Regions from separate parts of the Hymenobacter chitinivorans DSM 11115 genome, predicted to be linked through region 1. Evidence: riboswitches for the same ligand, from Rfam matches in the RefSeq annotation. Region 1 holds a riboswitch; the other holds the start of a gene.

Evidence for each region. Region 1 has a riboswitch for thiamine pyrophosphate ahead of CLV45_RS15640 (TonB-dependent receptor). Riboswitches for the same ligand answer to the same signal wherever they lie in the genome.
Region 2: another riboswitch for thiamine pyrophosphate. It lies ahead of thiS (sulfur carrier protein ThiS); the one in region 1 lies ahead of CLV45_RS15640 (TonB-dependent receptor).

Annotation. Positions count from the first base shown of each region.
Region 1 is NZ_PGFA01000002.1:460,601-472,640, reverse strand. It holds gene CLV45_RS15655 (hypothetical protein) at 1-723, opposite strand, end outside; gene CLV45_RS15650 (acyl-CoA dehydrogenase family protein) at 795-2,027, opposite strand; gene CLV45_RS15645 (APC family permease) at 2,261-4,000, shown strand; gene CLV45_RS15640 (TonB-dependent receptor) at 4,613-7,111, opposite strand; TPP riboswitch at 7,173-7,281, opposite strand; gene CLV45_RS15635 (hypothetical protein) at 7,486-7,728, shown strand; gene CLV45_RS15630 (GNAT family N-acetyltransferase) at 7,860-8,279, opposite strand; gene CLV45_RS15625 (aldose 1-epimerase family protein) at 8,292-9,179, opposite strand; gene CLV45_RS15620 (AAA family ATPase) at 9,203-9,751, opposite strand; gene pnuC (nicotinamide riboside transporter PnuC) at 9,751-10,380, opposite strand; gene CLV45_RS15610 (rhodanese-like domain-containing protein) at 10,502-10,825, shown strand; gene hrpB (ATP-dependent helicase HrpB) at 10,919-12,040, shown strand, end outside.
Region 2 is NZ_PGFA01000003.1:424,936-436,975, reverse strand. It holds gene CLV45_RS18815 (hypothetical protein) at 2-1,162, shown strand; gene CLV45_RS18810 (spondin domain-containing protein) at 1,235-1,891, shown strand; gene rlmN (23S rRNA (adenine(2503)-C(2))-methyltransferase RlmN) at 1,952-3,019, opposite strand; TPP riboswitch at 3,485-3,580, shown strand; gene thiS (sulfur carrier protein ThiS) at 3,661-3,864, shown strand; gene thiC (phosphomethylpyrimidine synthase ThiC) at 3,899-5,776, shown strand; gene CLV45_RS18790 (hydroxymethylpyrimidine/phosphomethylpyrimidine kinase) at 5,866-6,633, shown strand; gene CLV45_RS18785 (thiamine phosphate synthase) at 6,620-7,240, shown strand; gene CLV45_RS18780 (thiazole synthase) at 7,237-8,010, shown strand; gene thiH (2-iminoacetate synthase ThiH) at 8,124-9,245, shown strand; gene CLV45_RS18770 (thiamine phosphate synthase) at 9,355-9,969, opposite strand; gene CLV45_RS18765 (thioesterase family protein) at 9,973-10,410, opposite strand; gene mnmD (tRNA (5-methylaminomethyl-2-thiouridine)(34)-methyltransferase MnmD) at 10,430-11,131, shown strand; gene CLV45_RS18755 (archaemetzincin) at 11,179-12,040, shown strand, end outside.

The DNA of each region.
Region 1 (12,040 bases):
ACGGTGTAGCACCAGTGTGGCTCCGGACCCTTCCAACATTCCCAACCACAAACAATTATTGATGTCAAGAATAACCGTTTGCAGGTCGCGGGAGAATACAGGCAGGCTAAGATAGGATACCCTGGTAAACGAGGTGGTATCTATATCATACTTAGCGGCGAGTAACTTGAAGGCACTTCTTTGTCTGCCACTTTTACGATTTTGCAGGCGCTGCCTGATTGCCCACAAAGTGTCCATTGAAAGAATGCGGTAGGCAGTCAACATCTCCGGGCGGAGCCGAAAGCTGGTAGAAGTGAGCAGTTGGTGGTTCATGAACACCGTATCGTCGGCCGAAAGCAGCTTGCTCCCAACCAACTTGCGCAAAAGGCCATCAGCCAGGGTTGGACCTTTACAGGTTAAGTAACCGAGCCCGTACTGCGTATCAGATAATCCCGGCCAGCATGGCATGGGGTCCGTATCAAACAAGGTCGTTTCAATCCAGAAGCTGGTTAGGGTATCCGGCAGATGCATGTCGTTCTTACGCTGAGCCAGCAGGCTGCGCACCAGGCGGTGGATAGTGGTATCGGGTACCGCCGGCCGGGGCGCCGACCACTCCCGCGGGAAGTGCCGCCGGTTCGCCAGTGGGATTTCCGTGTTGCTCCACCAACTCGCAGTAGGCTCGCCCAAATAAGAACAGCCAGTGAGCAGTAGAAAGCAGAGAAAACCCAGGCCGCAGAACTTCATTTAGACTCAGAAAAGAAAAAGGGCACCTTACGAGTGTAAGATGCCCTTTTTCCGGCAGTAGCCGAAATTCTCTACTTAAACGCCTGAATCCCGGTAATGTCGGCGCCGGTGATGAGCAGGTGAATGTCGTGGGTGCCTTCGTAGGTGATGACCGACTCCAGGTTCATCATGTGGCGCATGATGGGATACTCGCCCGTAATGCCCATGCCACCGTGAATCTGGCGGGCTTCGCGGGCTACCTGCAGGGCCATGTCCACGGAGTTGCGCTTGGCCATGCTGATCTGGGCGCTGGTGGCTTTGCCCTCATTCTTGAGCATGCCCAGGCGCCACACCATCAGCTGGGCCTTGGTGATTTCGGTAATCATTTCGGCCAGCTTCTTCTGCTGGAGCTGGAAGGCGGCAATCGGCTTGCCGAACTGCTCGCGCTCCAGGGAATACTTCAGGGCCGACTCGTAGCAGTCGATGGCCACGCCGATGGCGCCCCAGGCAATGCCGTAGCGGGCCGAGTCGAGGCAGCCGAGCGGGCCGCGCAGACCTTCCACGTTGGGCAGCAGGTTTTCCTTGGGCACCTTCACGTTGTCGAACACCAGCTCGCCGGTGCAGGAGGCGCGCAGGCTCCACTTGTTGTGAATTTCGGGGGTGGTAAAGCCTTCCATGCCGCGCTCCACAATCAGGCCCTTGATGCGGCCCTGCTCGTTTTTGGCCCACACCACGGCTACTTGCGCCTCGGGCGAGTTACTGATCCAGAGCTTGGCGCCGTTGAGCAGGTAGTAGTCGCCCATATCCTTGATATTGGTGACCATACCGCCGGGGTTGGAGCCGTGGTCGGGCTCGGTGAGGCCGAAGCAGCCCAGCCACTCGCCCGAGGCCAGCTTGGGCAGGTACTTCTTGCGCTGCTCCTCCGAGCCGTAGGCGTAAATCGGGTACATCACCAACGAGCCCTGCACCGAGGCCGTGGAGCGCATGCCGGAGTCGCCGCGCTCAATTTCCTGCATGATCAGGCCGTAGCTGATGTAGTCGAGGCCGCCGCCGCCGTACTCGGTCGGGATGGTGGGCCCGAAAGCGCCCACGTCGCCGAACTTCTTGACGATTTCGGAGGGAAAATGATTGTCCTGGGCCCACTTCTCGATGCTGGGGCTGATTTCCTTCTTGACAAAGTCGCGGATGCTCTGGCGAATGAGCTTGTGCTCCTCGGTCAGCAGGCCGTCGATGTCGTAGTAATCGGTGAAGCCGGCGGCGTTCAACGAGCCGCTGCGGTGCTCGGCTTTAGCCTTGGGCGAGAGGACGTCGGATTGGGATGACATAACTGGGGGTTGGGTGGGAATCAGCCTCAAAGATAGAAGTTTCAGAATGCAGAACAGGCCTTGGGCGGGCTTGGTTCGGGCGGGCCGCGGTGGCGGGGAAGTTTGTGTTATCCTGTAATCTTGCGGCCGGCCCGCCCTACTGAATCTGGAATATTGAGTTTTTATATTCAAAACTGCCGATTCTCCCGTAGAGGGCACATTCCCCTCCGCCCTATCCTTCCACCCTTCTGCATATGAGTCACGAAAAGAAACTAAACGAGCTCGAAGCCACGGCCATCTGCGGCAACGACATTTCCTCCTCGTGCCTGTACGTCTCGGCCCTGGCCATAGCCTACGCCGGCCAATACGCCTGGATTGCCCTGCTCATTGTGGGCGCGGTGCTGTATCTGTTCCGCACGATTTACGGCGAAGTCGTCGGCGCTTTGCCCCTCAACGGCGGGGCCTACAACGTGCTGCTCAACACGACCAGTAAGCGCAATGCCGCCTTGGCCGCCTGCCTGACCATTCTGTCCTACATGGCCACGGCCGTTATTTCGGCTTCGGAGGCCATGCACTACCTGCATACGCTCTGGCACGGGCTGCCCATCATCGGGGCCACGCTGGGGCTGCTGGGCCTGTTTCTGGTGCTCACCATTCTGGGTATTTCCGAGTCGGCGAAGGTGGCGGTGGCTATTTTCCTGGTCCACCTGGTGTCGCTGCTGCTGCTGGTGGGCTGCACCGTCTGGTACTTGTTTACCCACGGCTTCGACAACCTGCACCTGAACTTTTCGCTGCCCGTGAAGGGCGGCAGCGTGCTGACGGCGCTGTTTTACGGCTTCAGCGCGGCCATGCTGGGCATTTCGGGCTTCGAAAGCTCGGCCAACTTCGTGGAGGAGCAGGCCCGGGGCGTGTTTCCCAAAACCCTGCGCAACATGTGGGTGGTGGTCAGCTTTTTCAACCCCGTCATTGCCTTCCTGGTGGTGGCGGCCATGCCCCTGAGCGAAGTCGGGCAGCACACCGAGACGCTGCTCTCGTACCTGGGTACTACCACCGGCGGCCGGTGGCTGGGCATGCTCATTTCGGTGGATGCGGTGGCCGTGCTCAGCGGGGCCGTGCTAACCTCGTTCGTGGGCGTGAGCGGGCTGATGCAGCGCATGACCCTGGACCGGATTCTGCCCCAGTTTTTTCTCAAGGCCAACAAAGCCGGCAGCAACTACCTCATCCTGATTACCTTTTTCCTGCTCTGCGTATCGGTGCTGCTCATTACCAACGGGGAGCTGGGGCCCCTGTCGGGGGTGTATACCATTTCGTTTTTGTCGGTCATGGCCTTTTTCGCGCTGGGCAACTTCCTGCTCAAGAGCAAGCGGCCCAAGCTCCCCCGGCCGGTGTACGCGGGTATTCTCACGGTGGTGCTGGCCCTGGTGGGCATCCTGGTGGCTTTGTACGGCAACATCAAGATTCACCCCGACTACCTGATTGTGTTCCTGCAGTACTTCCTGCCCACCATGGCCCTGGTCTACATCATGCTCAACCGCACGGCCATTCTGAACCTGCTGCTGGCGGCGGTGGAGTCGGCGGCCAAGCACTCCCCGCGGTTTTCGCGCCTGGGCCGGCTGTTTGTGAAGCGGCAGCTAAAGGAGCTCCACAAGCAGGAATTCGTGTTTTTCACCAAGGGCGACAATGTCTCGAACCTCAACAAGGTGATGGCCTACGTGGTGGAGAATGAGTTTACCAACCGCCTCAAAATCGTGACCCTGCTCAAGCCGGGCGAGCAGTACCCGCAGGAGCTGCTCACCGACATCGGGGTGCTGGACCGCGCCTACGAGCAGATTGAGGTGGATTTCGTCACCATCGACGGCAAGTTCGGCCCCGAGCTGATTGACCGGCTCTCCACGGAGTGGAATATTCCCAAGAACTTCATGTTCATCGGCTCCCCCGGCAACCAGTTTCCCTACCACATTTCCGAGCTGGGCGGCGTGCGGCTCATTATTTAATGTGGGGAATGTGGTTTGAATGGGCTGATGTGCTAATGCAGAAAGGCCGTGGTACGCGCGTACCACGGCCTTTCTGCTCCCCAGATGGGCGCAGTACGCACGTGTTGGGGCCAAACTGATGGCTCGGAGGCCATAGTACGCGCGTACTGCGCCCTTCCAAACAGCTCGGAGGCCGTAGTACGCGCGTACTGCGCCCTTCCAAGGAGCTTGGAGGCCTCGGTACGCGCGTGTTACGCCCTTCCCGGCAGCTCGGAGGCCTTGGGACGTACGTGCAATGCCCTCCAAGGTACCGTGAAGGCCTTGGGACGTACGTGCAATGCCCTTCCGGACAGCTCGGAGGCCTTGGGACGTACGTCCCGAGGCCTCCCGGACGGCTTGGAGCCCGTGGGACGTACGTCCCACGGGCAAAATGGCAACGGGAAGGCCGGCGCACGGGCGTGCCAGGCTACGGGAGGCGGTAGTGCATGCAAAAGCCCTTTCCCGTTGTTAACAGGAAAGGGCTTTCTGGTAAAAGGATGGGCTGTGCTGCGCAGAGGACGGATGGCTTCGGCGGCGCCTCGCAAGGACACGCCTTTTGCCTTAGCACATCAGCACAGTCCCCACGGTAGCATATTAAAACTTCACGCCGACCGAGGCCAGGAAGTTGCGGGTGGCCTGGGGGAAGTAGAAGTTGAAAATCTGCTGGCGGCCGTCGGCGCCGGGGTAGCCGTAGGTGTAGCCGTTGGCCACGTACTCGCGGTTCAGCACGTTATTCACCAGCAGGCCCAGCTCGATTTCCTTCACGAACACCGGCCGGATGCTGTAGCGCACCCGGAAGTCGAGCACCTGATAGGGCGCAATGCGCTTGGCGGCGCTGGCCGTGTTGTCGAGAAACTGCTCACTGACGGTTTTGTAGAGCAAAGCCAGGCGCAGGCCTTTCACGGGTTGCCCCTCCAGCGTGTGGGCCGAAACGACACTGGGCGAATACGAAATGGTAGTCGTGCGGGCCTCGGTGGCCTGGACGGGCTCATAATCGGCGTTGTAGATTACCTCCCGGAAGCCCAGAATCCGGTTGCGGCTCAGCGTCAGCGTGGAGCTCAGGCTGAGTTTGTCGTTCAGGCCGGCAAAGCCGGTCAGCTCCACGCCCGTGCGGTAGCTGCGGTCCACGTTGGTGCGCAGGGCATTGCCCACCGAGTCGAGGCGGCCGGTGGCTACCAGCTGGTTGCGGTACTGCATGTAGAAGTAGTTGGCCTCCAGGTGCAGGGCCGTGTTGGGACCCAACAAGTCCGTATTCGGGCGGTTGAGGCGGTAGCCGCCCTCAAAGTCGTTGAGCCGCTCGGCCCGGGCCTTGGGCTGCCCGGCGGGCCGGTCGGTGAAGTCGGAGCGCACCGGCTCCCGCTGCCCGCGGGCAAAGCTGGCGTAGAGCTGCTGGCCCTCGGCCACGGTGAAGGTCGCGCCGGCCTTGGGGTTAACGAACAGGTACTTTTCCCGGGTCGTCACGTCGCGGTTTTGCCCCTCCACCCCGTCGATGTCGTACCGGATGCGCCGCACCTGCAAGTCGCCGTACAAGCTCAGCTGGGGCAGCACCAGGTAGGTGGCGCGGGCGTAGGCGTTGTAGTCGGTTTTGAGGGCGTCGTTGAAGTAGTAGCGGTGGCGAATGTTGCCCGTGGAGGCGTATTGGGCCCAGATTACCTCGCCGTAGTGGTCGTTGGTAAACTGGTTCCAGGCCCCGCCCAGGGTGGCTTGCAGCTTGTCGTTGGCGCGGGGCTGGTAGTTGAGGGCAAAGGTGCCGCCGTAGAAGTAGTTGTCGAGCCACTTGCGGTCCACCAGGTTGGTGCGCTTAATGGTTTCGGAGCCGATAACCACGTTGGGCAGGTTGTAGTCCACCAGCTTGCGGTTGGCCCTATAGCTTTCGTAGTAGCCAAAGCCGCGGGTCAGGTGCAGGGCCGCGCCGATGTTCCAGTCCGGGCCCAGCCCCTGCGCCAGGTGGAGCTGGTAGTGGTTCTGCTGGTAGTTGTCGGTCTGGTTATCGTAGGTGTAGTAGCTGTAGCGCCGGCCTTCCTGCAGGCCCCGGGCGGCGTCGGCCTCGCTCAGCTCCCCGTTGTCGATGAACTGCTGGAGCAGCTGCCGGTTGCCGGTAATAAGGGGCTCGGGCACGCCGTTCCAGGCCTGGTAGGTTTTCTCGCGGCCCGAGAAGGTAATGAACTTGACCAGCGTATTCTTGGCCTGGAAGCCCGCCGAGAGGTAGTACGACTTCAGATCCGACGCCGCCCGGTTCATGTAGCCGTCGGTGGCGATGCGCGAGAGGCGGCCATCCACGGTAAAGTGCCGGCCCAGCAGACCAGTGCCAAACTGCACGGTATTTTTCCAGGTGTTGAAGGAACCCGCGCTGTTCTGGGTTTCGCCGTAGGCCTCGGTCCGGTTTTCCAGGGTCGAGACGTTGATGCTGGCCCCGAAAGCGGCCCCGCCGTTCTGGCTGGTACCCACCCCGCGCTGCACCTGCAGGCTGCTGATGGACGAAGCCAGGTCGGGCAAATTCACCAGGAACGAGCCGTGCGACTCCGCATCGTTCAGCGGCACCCCGTTGATGGTCATGTTGATGCCCGTGTTGCTGGTGCCCCGGATGCGGATATCGGTGTAGCCCACGCCCGCCCCGGCGTCGGAGTTGACGACCACCGAGGGCGTCTGGTCGAGCAGGTAGGGAATGTCCTGGCCGAAATTGCGCCGGGCCAGCTCCTCTTTGCTCACGTTGGTGTAGGCTGTGGCGGTCCGGTCGTTGGCCCGCGAGGCCGTGACCAGGGCCTCCCCGGTCAGGATGCCGCCCGAGCGCAGCCCGAGCGTGAGGCGCTGCTCAGCGGCCTGGCCCTGCAGGGGCTGGCGCAAGGCGTCGTAGCCCAGAAAGGTGATGCGCAGCTCGTGGGCGCCGGCCGGTACGGCGGGCACCGCAAATGCCCCCGTAGCATCCGTAGCCCCCACGACGGCGCCATCGAGCAGAACTGTGGCGCCGGGCAGGGCGGTGCCGGTGCGGGCATCCGTCACGGTGCCGGCCACGGGGCCCTGGGCCCAGGCAGCCTGGGGCGTCAGGAAGGGCAACGCCAGGGCGGCGCTTCCCAAAACCAATAAATTTTTCAAGGAGTGAAAAAAGAAAAAGTGGAACGGGCCCGGCGCCAGGGGTCGGCGCAGCAGGTTTTCACGTTCGTGGATCGTTTGTTCCCTTCGCCGGCATTACCCGGGCAGGTTCAATGGGTATGATCTCAGCCCCACGGCAGCAAGCCGCTGGTGGGGCACCCCTAAAACTAAGCTGCAAAGCTAGAGCCCCGGCAAGGGAGTTCCAAATCAACGGCCTTTCCCTTTACTTTCGCCTGACAATCAACTATATTAGAACAGCTAATGACCGGGCCAGAAAAATTACGGCTTCCGAAAACATCCGCCCCGCCCGCTTCGTTAGCCAGATACAGCCTGCCGGCTCTGCTTTGTTCGCGTCGTCTTTTTTACCAGTTGCGGCCATGATCAGTCTCATCTACACGCTCGTGGTATTTGCCATTTTGGCTTACTTCATCGTGGCTCCGCGCCACCGCTACCAGCACCCGCCCTACACCGACGGCGACGACGACGGGGGCGAGCCGCTCGACGACGGCCTGCCCGACCTCGACCTGCCGCCGGGCATTTCCCGGCCCATCAACGACTGGGAGCCCGACTACGGCCGCCCCAGCACCCCGGTGCGGCCCCTGGAAACAATTACGCTCTAGCGCCGCTTATACAAAGCAAAGCGGCCTTTCTGCCCTGCTGCTCCCGGTTCATCGTGGCTGATACCGGAAGCAACCGGGTGAAAAGGCCGCTTTTTCGTGCTTTTGGTAGCGGCAGCTTCGCGCTACTTCGGCTACAGCCCGACGCGCATGCGCTGGTAAGGAATGTCGCCTTTGTAAAATACCGGCCCTTCGCCCACCATGCCAAAGCGCTGGTAAAAGGCCGCAGCATCTTGGCGGGCGTCGCACCACAGCTGGCCGGCGCCCAGCTGCCGGGCCTCCTGCATGACGCGCTCCAGCAACCGGGAGCCAATGCCCTGCTTTTGCCACTCGGGCGCGGTGGCAAACTTGCGGAAGCGGGCCTGCCCGGCATCCACGAACAGGGAAATAACGGCTACCAGCTCCTCGCCCAGAAAAGCGCCGAAATGGTAGCCAGCTCCGTCATTTTCGACCTGCACATACTCCCGAGGCTTATCGGGCCAGAGTACCGCGTGGCGCAGCGGGTAGGTCTGCTCGGGGGTAATGGGGCGAATGGCAACTGAGGGCGTAGTCATTGGGGCGGCTGGTTAAACTACGGCAATGGAATACTCCGCCGCGTAGGTTTGGCCGGGCCGCAGCGTCAGGATGCCTTCTTTGTCGGCCAGCTCTACCGGGCCGCCCACCGCGCCGGCTATGCCCTGCCAGGGCTCCACGCACACGAAGGGCGCGCCTTTTTCTTTTGTCCAGAGGCCCAGGAAGGGAAAGCCGTCGAAGCGCAGGCGCACGGCCCGGTCGGAGGCGAAGCTGCGCAGGGTGAGGTGGGTAAAGTCGAAGTGCTTAAACACCAGCGCATCCTGGGCAAACAGCTCGTAGGTCAGGGGCATTTCGGTTTCCTCGTGCAATACGGGCGCCGTTTGGCCCGTGAGCAGGCCGCCCTGCAGCAAGTGGCGCTCCAACGTCACGGGGTGGTCGAAGTGGAAAAAGTAGTCCTCGAACTTCTCCTCCGGCATCAGCGGGCAGCGGAACGCCGGGTGGGCCCCGATGCTGAACAGTAGCTCCTCGGCGGCGGCGGGGTTGGTTACTTCCCACTTCACGGTGAGCTGCAAGCCGCGCAGCTGGTAGCGGATGCGCAGCACGAACTCGAACGGGTACGCGGCCCGGCTGGCTTCGTCGGCCTGCAGCTCGAAGGTCAGCGCCTCTTCGGTTTGCTCGACCAGGGCAAACTCCCGGTCCCGGGCAAAGCCGTGCTGGGACAATGTGTATTCCTGGCCCTGGTGCAGATAAGTGTCGTTGGGCAGGCGGCCCACGATGGGAAACAGCACCGGGGCGTGGCGGCCCCACACGGCCGGGTCGGCGGGCCAGATATATTCCAGGTCGGCTATTTCGGGCAGGTCTTTGCGCACTAAGCTGCTCAGCTCGGCGCCGTGGCGGTTCACTACCACGCGGCACTGGTCGTTTTCGAGCGTGTACTTCATGAATGGGCTAACTACATCGGGTTTTACACTAACCCAGTACGAGCCGCGGCGGGTTTGGTATCAGCCAGCAGGGCATCCACGAAAAAGCAGGCCTGCTCCAGCCGCTGCTCCGGCGTGCCGCTGATTTCGGCGTAGTTGGACATCAGGCTGCTGAGCTCGGCCTGGTAAATGGAGTAGAAATACTGGCGGTGGTGGGGGTGCTCCCGCAGCGGGTCGGCCTCCCAGGGAATGTCTACGCCCAGCAGCAGCACCAAATCGTAGTGCTGCTGCTCGATGCGCTGCTTGACCCACTCCGGGCACTGTCCAAAGGCGTGTTCGGCCCAGACCTTGATAACGAGCAGGTCGGTGTCGCAGAACACGACGCGGTGGGCCCGGGCCGCGGCTTCTTCCTCGGCCGCCACCTGCCCGCGGGCAATGACGTTTAGGTCGTCGAGGGTGTAGCTGGGCCCGTGGGTTTCCAGGTAGCTGCGGGCGTATTCCGGGGCCCAGGTGGTCTGGTAATGTTCGGCCAGCTGGCGGCTGAGCGTGGTTTTGCCCGTCGATTCGGGGCCGGTAAGAGCTACGCGCAGCATCAGGCAACGGGGGTTTCGGTGGAGGCTGCCGCCGCGCGGGCGGCCCGGCGCCACTCCACGTAGCCGTAGGCGGCCAGAATCAGGTACACGGCGTACAGCCCGCTGGTCGGATAGAGCTGCTTATACCAGAGGATGGGCACGTAAATCAGGTCGACCACCAGCCAGATCAGCCAGTTTTCGAGCCGCTTGCGGGTAAGCAAATACTGGGCGCCCAGGCTGGCGGCGGTGGTAAAACTGTCCCAGTGCGGCAGGGCCGCATCGGTGTAGTGCTGCAAGTAATAGCCGAAGCCCAGGGTAAACACCGTCACGCCGACGATAACCACCGCCCACTCCCGGGGCCGGGTGCGCGTCACGAGCAGGGCCGTGTTGCGGGTGCCGCCGTAGAGCCATTCGTACCAGCCGTACACGCTCATCAGGATGAAGAAACCCTGCAGGATACTGTCGGAGTAGAGCTGGCTGCGGAAATACACCACCGCAAACAGGGCGCAGCTGAAAATGGCCACCGGGAAATTCCAGAGCGACTCGCGGGCCGCCAGCCACACGCAGGCAAAACCGGTAATGACGGCCACCCATTCCAGCGGGGAGTTGCCCGCGGCGGAAGTCCAGAACTCGTACAGGGAATGTAGCAACGGCAGCGGCGTTTGGCGGCAAATTCGGGTTTAATCCGGACCCGCAAGCCCGGCAAAGGCCAAAGCTAACCAGTCACCCGCTAATTTTACGGACTCTGCTCACTTTTGCCCGCCCCGCGCTATGCTCCCCGAAATAACTCCCGAAGACCTGCACGCCCGCCTCCAACAGGGTGAGGCCCTGCACCTGCTCGACGTGCGGGAGCCCATGGAATTCGATTATTGCCAGCTTTCGGGCAGCCAGCTGATTCCCCTGGGCGAAATTGCCCGGCGCTGGGAAGAAGTGCCCACCGACCAGCCCGTGGTTCTGATTTGCCACCACGGCGTCCGTTCGGCCCAGGCCCTGTCGTTTTTGCAGCACCGCCACGGCCTGACGAATTTGCTCAACCTGCGCGGCGGCATCCACGCCTGGTCGGTGCGCGTCGACCCCACGGTGCCGGTCTATTGATTCTAGTGAAATAGGTAGACGGTGAAATGGGGAGGGCCGTCCACGATACCAGAACGTCAAACTCCCCATCTCACCATTTCACTAGTTCACCGTTTGCGCCTGCCCGACCTCCCGATATGCGCCGCTCTGCCCGAGCTGCTGACCACGCTGGCCGCCACCAACTGCGCCGTGCTGCAAGCCCCGCCCGGGGCCGGCAAAACGACCGTGGTACCCCTGGCTTTGCTGGAAGCCGATTGGATGCCGCCCACCGGCCGTATTATCGTGCTGGAGCCGCGCCGCCTGGCCGCCCGCGCCGCCGCGGCCCGCATGGCCAGTATTCTGGGTGAGCCGGTGGGCCAAACCGTGGGCTACCGGGTGCGCCTGGAAAGCCGGGTATCGGCCCAAACGCGCATTGAAGTAGCCACCGAGGTGATTCTGACCCGGATGCTGCAGGACGACCCCGCCCTGGAAGGCGTGGCGGCCGTGCTCTTCGACGAATTTCACGAGCGGAGCCTGCAAGCTGATTTGGGCCTGGCCCTGGCCCTCGACGCCCAAGCCGTGCTCCGCCCCGATTTGCGCCTGCTCATCATGAGTGCCACGCTGGAAGCCGAGCGGCTGGGCAGCTGGCTCAAGGCGCCCGTGGTGCGCAGCGCCGGCCTGCAGCATCCGGTCGGGACGCACTACTTGCCCCCGGCCCGGGTGGCCGCCGCCGGTAGCCGGCCCACTGAGCGGCTAGCCGACCTGACCCCGGCCCTGGTGCGCGAGGCGTTGAGCAAACACGCCGAGGGCGACGTACTGGTGTTTTTGCCCGGCCTGGCCGACCAGCGCCGCACCGCCGACAAGCTCGCCGGGGCCGTGGCGCCCACCGTGGATATTCACGTGCTGCACGGGGAACTGCCGGCCGAGCAGCAGGACGCCGCCCTACGCCCCGCCCCGCGCGGCCGGCGCAAAGTGGTATTGGCCACCAGCATTGCCGAAACCAGCCTCACCATCGAGGGCGTGCAGATTGTGGTAGATGGCGGCTACGCCCGCGTGCCGCAGTTTGAGCCCCGCACCGGCCTGACCACCCTGGCCACTGTGCCCGTGAGTCAGGCCGCGGCCGACCAGCGCCGGGGCCGGGCCGGCCGCCTGGGGCCCGGTACCTGCTACCGCCTCTGGACCGAAGCCGAGCACAGCCAGCGCCCGGCCCACCTGCCGCCCGAAATCCTGACCGCCGACCTCAGCGGCCTGGCGTTG
Region 2 (12,040 bases), on a different contig from region 1:
TATGTTGCCTTCATTCTTGCGTGGCCTGCTGCTTAGCAGTGGGGTTTATCTGCTGTTTAGTACCAGCCTTCAGGCCCAGCAAGCGGCCGTCCGGGTACTGGTCGTCAGTCCTTTAGTGGGCGAAACCATCGACCAGCAGGAAAAGCGCTACTACGGCCTGTTTCCGTATTTCTCCACTGCCGACTTTGATCAGGCCCGCTTCGAGCAAAGCTTGAGCCCCGACAGCACTATCACGTTGCAGGTTCGTTTTCTGAGTGGCACTAGTCGCAGCCGGGTCTTCACGCCGGCGCAGTTTGCCCAGGTGCGCCAAAGCATTGAGCTGCGCCAGCAGGAACTGGCCGGCGCCGGCACTTCGTCGACCGGGGCGCTGCAATACGGCCGCTCCTACGCCGTGCAAACCGCCGACGGCACCTCCTTCGTGGGTGTGCTCGTGACGGAGCGGCCCCAGGAGCTGGATTTCGACGTCAAGATTCTGGGGCCGCGCACGGTGCCGCGGGCCGACATCCGCCAATTGGAGCTGCTCACTCCCGAGCAAGCCCGCCGGGGCTGGGACCCGGTCGGCAATGGCACCCGCGTCTTTGGCATGCCCACGGCCCGGCCGCTGCGGCGCGGCGAAACCCTGGTGCAGGCCGCCGGGCTGCTGAACGTGGCTGCCAGTCACGGCTTCTCCGACCGGCTGAGCGCGGGCGGGGTCCTGGAATTGCCCGTCGGCCCCGGTTCTAGATCGTACGTCTCCCTGACGCTCACCGGCAAGTATGCGGTGCCCGTAGCGGAGAAATTCCACGTCGGGATGTACGGCGAGGTAACCCGGGCGTACGGCCTGCTGTTTGGCGCGGTCTACGGCCTGGGTACTTACGGCACTGCCGACCACAACCTGACGGCCGGCGTAGGCTACGGCTATGGTTATGGCCGCTTCGGCAGTACACCGGTTGTGGTGCTTGGGGGCGCCACCCGAATTCTGCGCCGGTTGTCGCTGCTCAACGAGACGTATATCTATGAAACCAACGTGTTTGGGGTAAAACAACGCCATTTACTCGGCTTGTTTGGGGCCCGAGTGGCAGCGTCCCGCCTAAGCGGGACCTTAGGCCTGGCCTACAGCGACGGCAGCGCCACGGCTCCCGCTTACTTGGAAGTAGCCTACCGGTTTGGGCAGGTCAAATAACCCGGCTATACCAAACCAGCAGCCGGCAGCGTTACGTTTATACTTTTCCTGCTCACCGCCAGCCGCTTACCTATGAAACAGCATTGGATGCTTATCCTGTCGGCTTTGCTGGCCGGCTGCGCCGAATCAGGCGACGACGACCAAGCTCCCGCCCCCGATACCACGGCCCTGTACCGCGTCACCTTCGAGGCCAGCTGGAGTGCCACCACCCACCCGGGTAGCTACCCGGTGGGGGCGCATTTTTCACCCCTCATCGGCGCCTCCCATGGGCACGACGCCGACGCTGGCCTGTTTCGGGCTACTGCTCCGGCCAGTCTGGGTATCAAAAATATGGCCGAGCTGGGCAACAACACCGCGCTGCGGAGCGAAATCAACACGCTCATTGCTCAGGGCAAAGCCTTTCGGCTGCTCGATGGCCGCACCGCCACCGCGTCGCCCGGCGCCCTGACCGATACTATCCGCCTGAGTCGCAGCCACCCGGCCCTGACGGTGGTAACGATGATAGCGCCCAGCCCCGACTGGTTTGCCGCCCTCGAAGTCCACGACCTGCTCACCACGACCGGCTGGGCCGCCACGCGCCGCATCCCGGCCACGTTCTACGATGCCGGCACCGACAGCGGCCCTGATTACACCTCCCCCGACCAGCCCACCACGCCGGTCGGCGTCGTCCGGGCCGTGAGCAACTCGGCTCCTCCCGTGGGGTATTTCGTGCTGGAGCGAATCAAGTAAAAACAGAAAGGCCGCTGAATTGAGATTCAGCGGCCTTTTGTGTGACTGCGCAGTCTTGATTTACGCTACCTCGGCTTTTTCCTTTACCGCCAGCTGCCCGCAGGCCGCGTCAATGTCCTTACCACGGGAGCGGCGGATGTTGGTTTGCACGCCCCGGTCGGCCAGGTACTTGTGGAAGGCCGTGATTTTATCGGCTTCGGCGTTCTGGTAGCTGGCGTTTTCGATGGGGTTATACTCAATCAAATTCACCTTGCAGGGCAGCCACTTGCTGATGGTGTACAGTTCAGCCGCGTCTTCGAGCGTGTCGTTGAAGTTCTCGAACACGATGTACTCGTAGGTGACTTTGCGGCCGGTTTTCTGGTGGTAATACTGCAACGCGTCCTTCAAAGCGGCCAGGGAGTTGGCCTCGTTGATGGGCATGATTTCGTTGCGCTTCACGTCGTTGGGCGCATGCAGCGAGAGGGCCAGATTGGCCTTCACGTCGTCGTCAGCCAGCTTTTTGATCATCTTGGCAATACCGGCGGTGCTGATGGTGATGCGGCGCGGCGCCATGTTCAGCCCGTCGGGGGCGGTGATGCGGCGCACACTTTCCACCACGTTGGCGTAGTTGAGCAGCGGCTCGCCCATGCCCATGTACACGATGTTAGTGAGCGGCGTGCCGTACTGGGCCTCGCACTGCTCCCGGATGCGCACTACCTGGTCGTAGATTTCGGCCGCGTCCAGGTTGCGCTTGCGCTCCATGTAGCCCGTGGCGCAAAACTTACAAGTCAGCGAACAGCCCACCTGCGAGCTGATGCAGGCCGTCATGCGCGTGTCGTGCGGAATAAGCACGCCTTCCACGATGTTGCCGTCGTGCAGGCGGAAGGCCGATTTGATGGTACCGTCGTTGCTGAGCTGCTGATTCTGCACCGCCACGCCGTTGATAACAAAGTACTTGGCTAGCAGCTCGCGGGTGCTCAGGGAAATGTTGTTCATTTCCTCAAACGAGCCGGCGGTATTCTTCCACAGCCACTCCAGCACCTGCTTGGCGCGGAAGGGCTTTTCGCCGTGCTCCACCATAAAGGCCTTGAGCTCGTCGGGGCTGAGTTTGCGGATGTCGCGCTTGGAAACAACGGGCAGGTCAATCATCATAACTGCAAAGATACGACAGGTGATTTAGTGAAATAGTGATTTAGTGAGTTTTAGGTTTACCTGCCCCTCACTATGTCGCTGGCCCTGAACATATCTGAGTTGGTAATAGTGCCTTCGATATAATGTGCTCAGGTGCTAATGTGTTAATGTGTTTTGAATGTGAGAAATGTGGTTGAATGTGCTGATGTGCTACTACTGGTCTGTCATCCTTCATCTGGCGTACGCTTGCGAAGGACCTTCCTCACCTGAGTGACAAGGATTGTTAAACGTGACAAAGCCCTTTACCACACTAGTAGTAAAGGACTTTTGCACGTTGGTATTCGCCTTTGTGGGACAGGCGAGGAAGGTCCTTCGGCTGCGCCTCAGGAGGACAGACGAAATAAAACCTGCCGACCCTCGCAATGACATAATTTTCACATTCCCCACATTAGCACATCAGCACATTACCCCCTACCTTGCCGGCATAAACTTTAGGGGTGTTCTGCCGCGCAGGACTGAGAAATACCCTTTGAACCTGATCCAGGTAATGCTGGCGAAGGGAAAAGTGACTGAAACGGGACCCGTCTCTGCCGGCCCGTGGCATGCGCCGCCTACTGTTTATTGTTTTGACTCCATCAACCTGCTAATCTGCTTGTTGCATGACGCTATTTGTCAACGATAAACCCCATGAGGCCCCGGCTTCCCCTACCCTTACGGCCACCCTCGACGGGCTGCAGCTCTTGCACCTGCGCGGCATTGCCGTGGCCGTCAACGACGTGGTGGTGCCCCGGCCCGACTGGCCCGCCCACGAGCTGCAGGCCCACGACCGGATTACGATTATTCGCGCCACCCAAGGGGGCTAGGCCGCGCCACGTCCCGTTTCCACTGCCTTTTCCGATGAAGAAAAAAGACCAAGCCCCCCAGCAGACGCTGGTGGAGCGCCAGCCCCTGACCGGCTCGCGCAAGATCTACGTGCCCGGCCAGCTTTACCCCGACCTGCGGGTGGCCATGCGCGAAATCGTGCTCAGCGACACTCAGCGCAAGTTCGACTTCGTGAACCCCACCGAGCAGAATTTGCCCGTGACGGTCTACGACACCAGCGGCCCCTACACCGACCCCAACGTGGCTATCGACCTTAAAAAGGGCCTGCCCCGCCTGCGCGAGGAGTGGATTCTGGGCCGCGGCAACGTGGAGCAGCTGCCCGGCACCTCGTCGGAATACGGGCAGCAGCGGGCCGCCGATACTTCACTGGACGCCTTGCGGTTTGAGCACATCCGGCGGCCGTACCGGGCCAAGCCGGGGCAGAATGTGAGCCAGATGCACTACGCCAAGCAGGGCATCATCACGCCCGAAATGGAATACATTGCCATCCGGGAAAACCAGCGCATTGATCAATTGGCCCCGGACGACCCGCTGCGGGTGCAGCACCGCGGGCACAGCTTCGGAGCCAACACGCCCCAGGGCTACATCACCCCCGAGTTTGTGCGCCAGGAAGTAGCCGCTGGCCGGGCCGTCATTCCCTCCAATATCAACCACCCCGAAGCCGAGCCCATGATTATTGGGCGCAACTTCCTGGTAAAAATCAACACCAACATCGGCAACTCGGCCGTGACTTCCAGCATCGAGGAAGAGGTGGACAAGGCCGTGTGGAGCTGCCGCTGGGGCGGCGACACGCTCATGGATTTGAGCACGGGCAAGAACATTCACGAAACCCGGGAGTGGATTATCCGCAACTGCCCGGTGCCGGTGGGTACGGTCCCGATTTACCAGGCCCTGGAAAAAGTGAACGGCAAGGCCGAGGACCTGACCTGGGAGCTGTTTCGCGACACGCTCATCGAGCAGGCCGAACAGGGCGTGGATTACTTCACGATTCACGCCGGGGTGCTGCTGCGCTACATTCCGATGACGGCCAAGCGGGTGACCGGCATCGTCTCGCGCGGGGGCTCGATTATGGCCAAGTGGTGTTTGGCCCACCACCAGGAAAGCTTCCTCTACACCCACTTCGAGGAAATCTGCCAGATCATGAAGGCCTACGACGTGGCCTTTTCGCTCGGCGACGGTCTGCGGCCCGGCTCCATTGCCGACGCCAACGACGAGGCCCAGTTTGCCGAGCTCGAAACCCTGGGTGAGCTGACCAAGATTGCCTGGGCCCACGACGTGCAGGTGATGATTGAGGGCCCCGGCCACGTGCCCATGCACCTGATCAAGGAGAACATGGACAAGCAGCTCAAGGAGTGCCACGAAGCCCCGTTCTACACCCTGGGCCCGCTCACGACCGACATTGCGCCCGGCTACGACCATATCACCTCGGCCATCGGGGCGGCCATGATTGGCTGGTTTGGCACGGCCATGCTCTGCTACGTGACGCCCAAGGAACACCTGGGCTTGCCCAACAAGCAGGACGTGAAAGACGGCGTCATTGCCTACAAAATAGCCGCCCACGCCGCCGACCTGGCCAAGGGCCACCCGGGCGCCCAGTACCGCGACAACGCCCTGAGCAAGGCCCGGTTCGAGTTCCGCTGGGAAGACCAGTTCAACCTCTCGCTCGACCCCGATACGGCCCGGGAGTACCACGACGAAACCCTGCCCGCTGAAGGCGCCAAAGTAGCCCACTTCTGCTCCATGTGCGGCCCCCACTTCTGCTCGATGAAAATCACCCAGGAAGTGCGCGACTACGCCGCCACCCAGGACATGACGGCCGCCCAGGTGCTGGCCTCGGGCATGGCCGAGAAGTCGCGCGAATTCGTGAATAAGGGCAGCGAAATCTACCTGTAGGCTAGTTGTTAGTTGTTGGTTGTCAGTTGTTAGAGCACAACCGACAGCAGAACGCCTAACAACTGACAACCAACAACTAACAACTAAACATGCGCCCTTACGCCCTGAGTATTGCCGGCTTCGACCCCAGTGGCGGGGCCGGTTTGCTGGCCGATAGCAAAACGCTGGAGGCCCTCGGCGTCTACGGGCTGGGCGTGTGTACGGCCCTGACGGTGCAGAACGACGTGGCCTTTGAGCGGGTGAGTTGGGTGCCGTTGGCCGACATTCAGGACCAGATCAGGGTGCTGCTGAGCCGGTTTGCGGTGGACTTCGTCAAAATCGGCTTGGTGGAGAGCTTGCCCCGACTGCTGGAACTGCTGCGGTGGCTGCGGCAGCACTACCCTGGTAAAAATATCGTCTGGGACCCGGTGCTGAAAGCTTCGGCCGGCTATGAGTTTCACCAGCACCCCGACGCCGCCCTGGTACAAGCCCTGGCTGCCGAGCTAACGCTGATTACCCCCAATCTGCCCGAGATGCTGCGCCTGTGGCCGGCGGCTTCGGCCGAAGAAGCAGCCGAAGCCGTGGCCGGTTTTTGCCCGGTGCTGCTCAAGGGCGGGCATGGCTCGGGAGACGAGTCGGTCGATATTCTCTTTGCCAACAATACCCAGTACCACTTCTCGCACACCCGCCTCCCCCACGGCGAAAAGCACGGCAGCGGCTGCGTATTGTCGGCTGCCATTCTGGCCCAGCTAGCCCTGGGACACGATTTGCCGACGGCCTGCCAGCGGGCTAAATGCTATACCACAGCCTTTTTGGCCAGCAACGACACGCTGCTGGGCTACCACTCTTTCCGCCACCTTCCGTATGCAGATCAGTAACCTCCATTTCATCACCAACCGGCCCGACCACGCCGAGCAAGCCTGCCGCGGCGGGGTGCGCTGGGTGCAGCTGCGGGTAAAAAACGCGGCACCCGACCACTGGAAGCAGCTGGCCCTCGACACCCAGGCCGTGTGCCGCCAGCACGGGGCCACGCTCATTATCAACGACAATCCCCAGCTGGCCCTGGAAATCGGGGCCGACGGGGTGCATTTAGGCAAGCAGGATATGCCGGCGGCTAAAGCCCGGGCGCTGGTTGGGCCCGGCAAAATTCTGGGCGGCACGGCCAACACCTTCGCCGACATCGAGCAGCTGGTGCAGGCCGGCGTGGATTACATCGGCCTGGGCCCCTTCCGCTTTACCACCACCAAGGAAAAGCTGAGCCCGATTCTGGGTTTGGAAGGTTACTCGGCTATTCTAAAGCAGTGCGCCGCGGCCGGCTTCACGATGCCCATCATCGGTATCGGCGGCATCACGCTGCCCGATGCGGAGGCCCTGCTGCTCACCGGCCTGCACGGCGTGGCCGTTTCGGGGGCCATTGCCAATCCCGCCGATATACCCGGCACGGCCGCGCAGTTTGTTCACCATTTGCAGGAACTCACTGTATGACAACTCACCCCCTGGTTATTGCCGGCCGCACGTTTTCGTCGCGGCTGTTTACCGGCACCGGCAAGTTCAGCTCGGCCCAGCTGATGGAAGAAGCCCTGCTGGCCTCGGGCTCGGAGCTGGTAACGGTGGCCCTGAAACGGGTGGATGTGACGTCGGCCGACGACGATTTGCTGCGCCACCTGGGCCACCCGCAGTTCAGCCTGCTGCCCAACACCTCCGGGGTGCGTACGGCCAAAGAAGCCGTGTTTGCCGCCCAGCTGGCCCGCGAAGCCCTGGAAACCAACTGGCTCAAGCTCGAAATTCACCCCGACCCCAAGTATCTGCTGCCCGACCCCATCGAAACACTCAAGGCCGCCGAGGAGCTGGTGCAGCTGGGTTTTGTGGTGCTGCCCTACATCCACGCCGACCCAGTGCTGTGCAAGCGCCTGGAGGAAGTGGGCGTGGCCGCCGTGATGCCCCTGGGCGCCCCCATCGGCTCCAACAAAGGCCTGCTCACCCGGGAGTTTCTGGAAATCATCATCGGCCAGAGCCGGGTGCCGGTGGTAGTCGATGCCGGTATCGGGGCGCCTTCCCACGCGGCCGCAGCCCTGGAAATGGGCGCCGACGCGGTGCTGGTCAACACCGCCATTGCCGTAGCCGGGCAGCCCGTAGCCATGGCTCAAGCTTTTAAAATGGCCGTGGAAGCCGGCCGCCTGGCCTACGAAGCCAAGCTGGCCGCCCCGGCCAGCCACGCCGTAGCCAGCTCCCCGCTCACCGCTTTTCTAGACTAGTTGTTAGTTGATTGGTGATTGTTAATTACTGATTGTTAAGTCGTTCTATTACCCCTCTGAATCAATAACCAACAATCAACAATTAACAATCAACAATTAACAATCATCAACCTATGTCCTTCCGCCCCATCTTCGAAGCCCACGCCTGGGACGACGTCAAGACCAGCATCTACGCCAAGACGGCGGCGGATGTAGAGCGGGCATTGGCGGCACCCAAACGGACGCTGGACGGCTTCCAGGCGCTGATTTCGCCGGCTGCCGCGCCTTATTTGGAGCAGATGGCCCAGCTTAGCCAGCAGCTCACGCGCCGGCGGTTCGGCAACACGGTGCAGCTCTACGTGCCGCTGTATCTGAGCAACGAGTGCCAGAACATCTGCACCTACTGCGGCTTCAGCCTCGACAACCAGATCCGGCGGCGCACCCTGAGCAGCGTGGAAATGCTGCAGGAGGCGGCCGTACTCAAAGGCTGGGGCTACGACCATGTGCTGCTCGTAACCGGCGAAGCCAACCAGACCGTGGGCGTGGATTATCTGGAAAAAGCCCTGCGCACGTTGCGGCCCCACTTTTCCCACATTTCCATGGAAGTGCAGCCCCTCGACCAGGCCGACTACGAACGGCTGATTCCGCAGGGCCTGAATACGGTGCTGGTGTATCAGGAAACCTACCACCAGCAGGACTACAAAAAGCACCACCCCAAGGGCAAGAAAAGCAACTTTCACTACCGCCTCGACACGCCCGACCGCCTGGGGCGGGCCGGCATTCATAAGATGGGGCTGGGCGTGCTCTTCGGCCTGGAAGACTGGCGCACCGACGCCTTCTACACCGCCCTCCACCTCGACTACCTGGAGCGCACCTACTGGCAAACCAAGTACAGCCTGTCGTTTCCGCGCCTGCGCCCCACCGAGGGTCTGTTGCAGCCCAAAGTGGAAATGACCGACCGGGAACTGGTGCAGCTGATCTGTGCCTACCGCCTGCTCAACGAGGAAGTGGAACTCTCCATTTCCACGAGGGAAAGCCCCACCTTCCGCGACAACATCATTCGCCTGGGCATCACCAGTATCAGCGCGGGCTCCAAGACCAACCCCGGCGGCTACGCCGTGGCCCCGGAGTCGCTGGAGCAGTTCGAGATATCCGACGAGCGCAGCCCCCAGGAAATTGCCGCCATGCTCCGCCGCCAGGGCTACGAGCCCGTCTGGAAAGACTGGGACCCGACCCTGACCGCTACCGTGCGGTAGCTGCACGGCAGTAGCGCGAACTTTAGCTGCGCTGACCTCTGGTTGTAGTTCGCGTACCTGAACGACAATCGTTGTAATGGCGCGGGGCACGCGAACTACACAGTTCGCGCTACAGCGGTTGGGCGGCCAGCTGCTGCAGCTCCCGAAACACCCCGACCGGGTCGGGGTGCTGCCAGATGGCCCCGAGCACGGCCGCGCCCGCAAAGCCCAGCTGCCGGACCGGGCCCAGGGTCGAGGCATCGATGCCGCCCAGGGCTACCACTTGCGGCCGGAAAGCGGGCCGGGCCGCCCAGCGTGCCAGGGCCGCTTGCAGCTCCTGGGGCTGGAAGGCCGCCGAGTAGCCCACTTTGCTGATGCTGTTGAAGATCGGGCTTAGAAACACGTGGTGGTAACGCCGCCGGTGGCGCTCCACTTCCTCCAGGCTGTGAAACGAGGTGGACAGGAGCTGGCCGGGAGCCGGGGTGCCGCGCCAGGCTTCCCGGGTAGCGGCGGGCAGGTGCAGGCCCTGCAGGGCGTAGTCGCGGGCCAGCTCGTGGTGCTGGTGCAGCATGATGCGGCCGTGAAACTCCCGGGGCACGGCCCGCAGGTAGGCCTCCATCTCGGCCCGGGAGGCGCCGGGCTTCCGCAGGTGGAGCGTGGGCAGGCCCGCTTCAAAGAGCCGCGCCAGCACGTGGTGCTCGTGGGGCAACAACCAGGGCGAGGAAATAAGCAGCAGCGGAAACATACCTTACGCTTGGAGGTCGGCACCGAGGCGGGCCGCCACTTCCGGGGCCAGGCTGCGCAGCTTGCGGGTGTTGTAGTCGAAGAGCAGCATGCCGGTTTTGGCCCGCGCAATTTCGCGGCCGTCCTGGTTTTTCACCCAGTACACCACGTCGAAGCCGTATTTGTTGAGGTCGGTGGCGGCCAGCTGCAGGTGCAGCACGTCGCCGTAAAAGGCCTCCCCCTTGTACTCGATGGCCACGTCGGCCATGATGGTACCCAGGCGCGTAACGTGGTCCAGCTCGTTGAGGCCCACGTGCTGCAAGAACTGCACCCGGGCCTCGTGCAGGATGCTGAGCAGGGCATCGTTGCCGAGGTGGCCGCCGTAGTTAAGGTCGGTGATGCGGACCGGCACCTGCACGGTCAGGGAATATGTGGTGGGTAACGCTACTTTTACGCGGGCCATGTTGCCAAAGACAGAAGTTATGATGCACGAAACCGAAGGCGGTGTAAAAGTAGAAGTTCGGACCACAGCCGATGGTTCGAGCACCCTGTACGTGCCCGCCCTGGATGAGCACTACCACTCCACCCACGGCGCCCTGCAGGAAGCCATGCACGTGTACCTGGCCGCCGGGCTGGAGCCCGCCCTTACCCGCGGCCCCGGCCCGGTGCGGGTCCTGGAAATCGGCTTTGGCACCGGCCTCAACGCCCTGCTCACCCTGCAGCGCAGTCTGACGGCCAGCCAGATCATCGAGTACGACACGCTGGAGAAATACCCCCTGCCGCCGGCCGTCATCCAGAGCCTGGGCGTGGAGCGCTACGTGCTCAACCCCGAGCTGCGGGCCTACCACGAGTACCTGCACGCGGCCCCCTGGCACGAAGCCGTGCACCTGACCGAGCACTTTGTGCTGCGCAAGATGCCCGCCGCCCTCCAGGATACCGCCCTGCCCGCCCAGCACTACGACGTGGTTTACTTCGACGCCTTTGCTCCCGAAAAGCAGCCCGATATGTGGACCGAAGCCGTCTTCGAGCAGCTGTTTGCGGCCACCGCCCCCGGCGGGGTACTGGTGAGCTACTGCGCCAAGGGCTCCTTCCGCCGCAGCCTCAAGGCCGCCGGCTGGCTGGTGGAAAAGCTGCCCGGCCCGCCCGGTAAGCGTGAGATGACCCGGGCCCGGAAGGATGTGTAAACTAACCCACTGGCATAAGCTGTTTACAAAAATTCTGGCTGTTCCGAATGGCGTATCTTTTTTTCCCGCTGCTGGTTTTTCTTTTTTCCTGCGGGCGCAGCTCATCTGTTGCTTCCTTTTCGTCAGCGGCGGAAAGCTACTTTCAGGCGATTCAGAAAAACGACTTTCCCCTGAAAAAGCCGCAGCCCGGCGAGTGGCTCTACGAAAATCGGGAAGCCGGGCAAAACCTGGAAGCCTACCAGCAGCTTCCGCCCTTCCGCCCCGATTCACTTACCCGAACCATTTATTTACAGCCCGTGGGCCGCTTCTCAGCCCTACAGCGCCAGGCCCTGCAAGCCACCCAGGAGTACTTGCGCATTTTCTACCAGCAGCCGGTGGTGCTGTTGCCGGCAGTAGCCGATACGCTGGTTCCGCCCGGGGCCCGGCGCCGCCAGAATGGCCATGAACAGCTGCTGGCGCCCTACCTGATCAACTACTACCTGAAAACCCGGCTTCCCCGAACCGGACTGGCCCTGATGGCTATTAGTGCCAAAGACCTGTATCCTGAAGCTGACTGGAACTACGTCTTTGGGCAGGCCTCTTATCCGCACCGGGTGGGCATTACGTCTATTTACCGGCTGCAGGATCAAACTCTAACGCCTAAAAACTACACCCGCTGTCTGACTCGGCTGCTCAGCATTTCGTCCCACGAAATCGGGCATATGGTTTCCCTCCACCATTGCACGTATGCCCGCTGCGCAATGAACGGGACTAATAGTCTGCCGGAAACAGACGCCACGCCTAACCGCCTCTGCTCGGAATGTCAAACCAAGCTCTACTGGAATTTCCGCTACGACAACGTCCGCCGCTTGCAGGAATTGGCGGCCTTCTTCCGTAAAAACCAGCTGCGGCGAGATGGTGCGCTTGCCC